2 regions of the Heyndrickxia sp. NPDC080065 genome follow, and region 1 is predicted to be linked to the other one. Evidence: a T-box and tRNA genes for the amino acid it is inferred to sense, from the RefSeq annotation. Region 1 holds a T-box; the other holds one or more tRNA genes.

Region 1 (2,437 bases):
TTTTATTATTTCCTCGAATTGTATGACTGATTTTATTGCTATACGTCCAATTTCCTTCGTTTGAATTTCAATCGTAGAAATACCTAGAATTTGTGAAATAGGCTGATTGTCAAAGCTTAGAATGGCGATATCTTGCGGAATTTTTAATCGTAGCTCATCAGCAGCTAATTTTAATCCAGCAGCCACTTGGTCATTTGTCACAAGAAAAGCAGTAGGTTTTTCTTTTAATTCCTTATACTTATCGACAATTTGTGTCCCGTCATTGATCGTTAAACATTCATCAAATATCCAGTCATTATGTATACTTTGATTTATTCTCTTCATCATACTTGCATATGCTTTTCTACGCTTTAAACTGTTAGGACCTTCTAATCTTCCAAGTGTATAAGCAATTTTACTATGTCCTTTTGAAATTAAATATTCCATGCCAAACTGAAATGCTTCTTTGTGTGGGATGCTGATAGATGGAAAGTCACTTTGGTCAGAATCTTCACAAAGAATGATTGGACCGTACGATTTATATTCTAATAACACATCATAAGAAATCGCTCTAGAACAAAAAATAAGACCGTCGATTAATTGACCTCTTAATAATTCTAGTGAATCAATTTCTTTCGTAGTTTCATAATTTGTTTGAAACAACACTAATTGAAGATCGTGCTTCATCGCTTCATCTGCGATTCCCTCCACTATACTACTAAAATACGGATGATTAATAGTAGGGATAACCACACCAACCATGTTTGATGAGCCTTTTGATAAATGGAGTGCATGTATATTTCTTTTATAGTTCAAGGTTTCAATTGCTCTATGAACAGCCTCTTTCTTTTCTTCGCTAACATATGGATGGTTATTTAATACTCTTGAAACCGTAGTAATAGATACTCCTGCAAGCTTAGCGATTTCACGAATATTTGCCATATCTAAAATTTCCCTTCTATATTAATTTTCCTCTTGACCTGAAACGCGTTTCATCTATTACATTTTTTTGTAAGTAAAGGAGGATGCTGAAATGATCGTTGGACCTTTGATTTTAATATGTCTATGTATTATTGAGATTATCTTAGCAAAACTGGCATTGAAAGACAAAGCTGAATTTGTAATGGATTTTTATGAGTTTTTCGAGATAAATTCTCCGGATAATTCAAAAAATAATACTAAATAGGAGTTGAAATCTTTATAGGATTTCGCTATGATAGTAGAAATATTTAAAAGTAATGACAGGAATTAGTAGTATTTTATCTCACTGTAAAAGAGAGCTGATGGCAGGTGGAAATCAGCACATAGATAAATGCGAATTACCTCCTTGAACTTTCTTTGTGAATTTTGAGTAGCAAAGAACGGACGTACCGTTATACGTTTGAGTGGAAGAGTAATGTCTTCAATTAGGGTGGTACCGCGTGTTCGTTAACCACGTCCCTTTTTTAGGGGCGTGGTTTTTTATTGGAAAAAAAGAGGAGGTATTATTATGGAAAACTTTATTGATAAATTATCAAACAATCAGAGAAAAGAAATGGAAAGGCAGTTTGAAATTTATTCAACTGGGGTTCAAGAAATTCTTCCTGCTATAGAGTTGAAAAATAAAATTGCTAAATCAATCTTTAATGAAGTCCCATTAAAGGTAAAGCTAGGTTTGGATCCATCGGCACCGGATGTGCATCTTGGCCATACGGTCGTATTAAATAAATTGAAACAATTTCAGGACAATGGACATATCATACAGCTAATAATTGGCGACTTTACAGGGAAAATTGGCGATCCAACTGGTAAGTCGGCTGCGAGAAAACAATTAACTGATGAAGAAGTAAAGCATAATGCAAAAACCTATTTTGAACAGTTTGGCAAAGTGCTGAATACGGAAAAGGTTGAGCTGCACTATAACTCAGAGTGGTTATCTAAACTTAATTTGGAGAGTATTATTCATTTAGCCGGCAGTATTACGGTTGCGAGATTACTTGAAAGAAATGATTTCTCAGAACGATATTCTTCAGGAAAACCCATTTCTCTTCATGAGTTCTTCTATCCGTTAATGCAAGGCTACGATTCAGTTGCTCTTGAAAGTGATATTGAATTAGGCGGAAATGACCAGCATTTTAATGTGTTAATGGGAAGACATTTGCAGGAGCACTTCGGAAAGGAAAAACAGGTTGTTATTCTATTGCCATTACTTGAAGGGCTAGACGGTATAGAGAAAATGTCTAAGTCTAAAAACAATTACATTGGTGTAGATGAAGAACCGAATGAAATGTTTGGGAAAGCGATGTCCGTCCCTGATGAGCTTATGATTAAATATTTTGAACTTGCAACTGATTTATCACTTGATGAGAAAAAGAAGATTAACGAGGATCTTGAAAAAGGTAATCTACACCCAAGAGATGCTAAAATGCTTTTAAGTAAAACCATCGTCAAAATGTACCATGGAATAGAGGCCTCAAAA
Region 2 (2,437 bases), on a different contig from region 1:
AATTGAATGCTCATTGAAAATTATTATTTTAAAAATCCATTTCCACTTAAGTAGAATTTGATATTTCTATCCTAAAATACATCGGAATCTTCGCTTATATATCTATTCTAACACTAAAACAACCCTTAAAAATGCCGTTTATAAGCCATTTCCAAGGGTTCTAAATATTATATTAGCTTCAGCAGTGCTACTCCTTCACGATGTGCAGAGTATATGTGGCAACACATGGGTGATGTTGAGTTTACTATACTTACAAAATTATACTTATTGCACATAATCTGAAATATCATCTAATAAAGCATTTTTTATCTTTCTTAAGCTAATAGGATATGATTGTGACTTTACATTCTCAAGTGCTTTTAATATATAATCAATACCTTTAATAGCACTTTTCTTTTGTAATAGAAGACTTTTTTGATTATATTCTACTGGCATCATATTTAAGTATTTATAATACTCTTCACGTATGCTTTTAGAACAAGTCATATCCATTTCAAGACAATATTGCATTGTGTAAAATTTTTATTTTTTTAAGAAATTAAAGGCCCTACTATATACATTGCTCTTCAATGTTTGAATTAGCCTATCTCTTTCTTCACTTGTCTTGAAAATAGTCTTTATTAGGTCTGAGTCAGACAAAATATCTTTATAGATATGAAGCCCTTTATTAACATCATGGCTATTTTTCAAGCTATCATTCACGCAGGTCTGAAAGTCCTCACCGCCACTAACTAATAATGGCTGTTCCTCTTCGTGTAACTCCACAATAATGGTTCTTCTTTTTGCCATTTCTCTACACTCCTTTAAGGTTAATAAAGGTGGTAGCACAATATTTTTACGCACACGATTATTAGACACGACCAAAATAAAAGGATTGCGTGTCCAGTCATAAAGACTAAACTCACAATCCTTGTTATACCGCGAAAAAATGCGGGTTTTAGTTAAAATTTGATACCGGTGGTCGGGGTCGAACCGACACTCCTCACGGAACACGATTTTGAGTCGTGCGCGTCTGCCAATTCCGCCACACCGGCATAATATGGAGGCGGCAACCGGATTCGAACCGGTGGTAAAGGTTTTGCAGACCTCTGCCTTACCACTTGGCTATGCCGCCTTATTATTGGAGCGGAAGACGGGATTCGAACCCGCGACCCCCACCTTGGCAAGGTGGTGTTCTACCACTGAACTACTTCCGCAAACTGGGCTAGCTGGATTCGAACCAACGAGTGACGGAGTCAAAGTCCGTTGCCTTACCACTTGGCTATAGCCCAATAATAATATATTCATTTCAGAATACATTGTGAAAATATATGGGGCGATTGATGGGAATCGAACCCACGAGTGTCGGAGCCACAATCCGATGCGTTAACCACTTCGCCACAACCGCCATAATATTTTGGCAGGGGTAGTAGGAATCGAACCCACACTGAAGGTTTTGGAGACCTTAGTTCTACCTTTAAACTATACCCCTATGTAAATGGTGGAGGGGGACGGATTCGAACCGCCGAACCCTGAGGGAGCGGATTTACAGTCCGCCGCGTTTAGCCACTTCGCTACCCCTCCACAATGTGAAACTGGTGCCGGCCAGAGGACTTGAACCCCCAACCTACTGATTACAAGTCAGTTGCTCTACCAATTGAGCTAGGCCGGCTAAATGGTGGCTCGGGACGGAATCGAACCGCCGACACATGGATTTTCAGTCCATTGCTCTACCGACTGAGCTACCGAGCCTTATGTATTATTTAAAATGGCGGTCCGGACGGGACTCGAACCCGCGACCTCCTGCGTGACAGGCAGGCATTCTAACCAACTGAACTACCGGACCGAAGTATTTTCAATGTTTATTGAAAATAACTTACTTAATTGCGGAGGCAGGATTTGAACCTGCGACCTTCGGGTTATGAGCCCGACGAGCTACCAGACTGCTCCACCCCGCGATAATATTATGGTGGAGGATGACGGGATCGAACCGCCGACCCCCTGCTTGTAAGGCAGGTGCTCTCCCAGCTGAGCTAATCCTCCATTAGGTATATTCTAATGTTATTTATAAAATGGTGACCCGTACGGGATTCGAACCCGTGTTACCGCCGTGAAAGGGCGGTGTCTTAACCGCTTGACCAACGGGCCACATAAGTTAAATGGCGGAGAGCAAGGGATTTGAACCCTTGAGACAGCTCTTAACCGTCTACACGATTTCCAATCGTGCTCCTTCGGCCACTCGGACAGCTCTCCTTATGGCTCCGCAGGTAGGATTCGAACCTACGACCGATCGGTTAACAGCCGATAGCTCTACCACTGAGCTACTGCGGAATAATACGCTTGGCAGCGTCCTACTCTTGCAGGGGGAGAACCCCCAACTACCATCGGCGCTGAGAAGCTTAACTTCCGTGTTCGGGATGGGAACGGGTGTGACCTTCTCGCTATTGCTACCAAACCT

Evidence for each region. The T-box of region 1 lies ahead of tyrS (tyrosine--tRNA ligase). A T-box ahead of a tRNA ligase gene usually reads a tRNA of that ligase, here a tRNA-Tyr.
Region 2: it encodes a tRNA-Tyr, which carries the amino acid that the T-box ahead of tyrS (tyrosine--tRNA ligase) is inferred to sense. The anticodon was not compared.

Annotation. Positions count from the first base shown of each region.
Region 1 is NZ_JBNNWS010000002.1:230,078-232,514, reverse strand. It holds gene ACQKP0_RS03270 (LacI family DNA-binding transcriptional regulator) at 1-921, opposite strand, end outside; gene ACQKP0_RS03265 (hypothetical protein) at 1,013-1,165, shown strand; T-box leader at 1,209-1,424, shown strand; gene tyrS (tyrosine--tRNA ligase) at 1,469-2,437, shown strand, end outside.
Region 2 is NZ_JBNNWS010000012.1:179,946-182,382, forward strand. It holds gene ACQKP0_RS16025 (hypothetical protein) at 265-492, opposite strand; gene ACQKP0_RS16030 (hypothetical protein) at 523-789, opposite strand; tRNA gene ACQKP0_RS16035 (tRNA-Leu) at 953-1,034, opposite strand; tRNA gene ACQKP0_RS16040 (tRNA-Cys) at 1,041-1,114, opposite strand; tRNA gene ACQKP0_RS16045 (tRNA-Gly) at 1,122-1,196, opposite strand; tRNA gene ACQKP0_RS16050 (tRNA-Gln) at 1,200-1,271, opposite strand; tRNA gene ACQKP0_RS16055 (tRNA-His) at 1,312-1,387, opposite strand; tRNA gene ACQKP0_RS16060 (tRNA-Trp) at 1,398-1,471, opposite strand; tRNA gene ACQKP0_RS16065 (tRNA-Tyr) at 1,479-1,563, opposite strand; tRNA gene ACQKP0_RS16070 (tRNA-Thr) at 1,576-1,651, opposite strand; tRNA gene ACQKP0_RS16075 (tRNA-Phe) at 1,656-1,731, opposite strand; tRNA gene ACQKP0_RS16080 (tRNA-Asp) at 1,749-1,825, opposite strand; tRNA gene ACQKP0_RS16085 (tRNA-Met) at 1,864-1,937, opposite strand; tRNA gene ACQKP0_RS16090 (tRNA-Val) at 1,947-2,022, opposite strand; tRNA gene ACQKP0_RS16095 (tRNA-Glu) at 2,053-2,127, opposite strand; tRNA gene ACQKP0_RS16100 (tRNA-Ser) at 2,140-2,232, opposite strand; tRNA gene ACQKP0_RS16105 (tRNA-Asn) at 2,236-2,310, opposite strand; rRNA gene rrf (5S ribosomal RNA) at 2,318-2,434, opposite strand.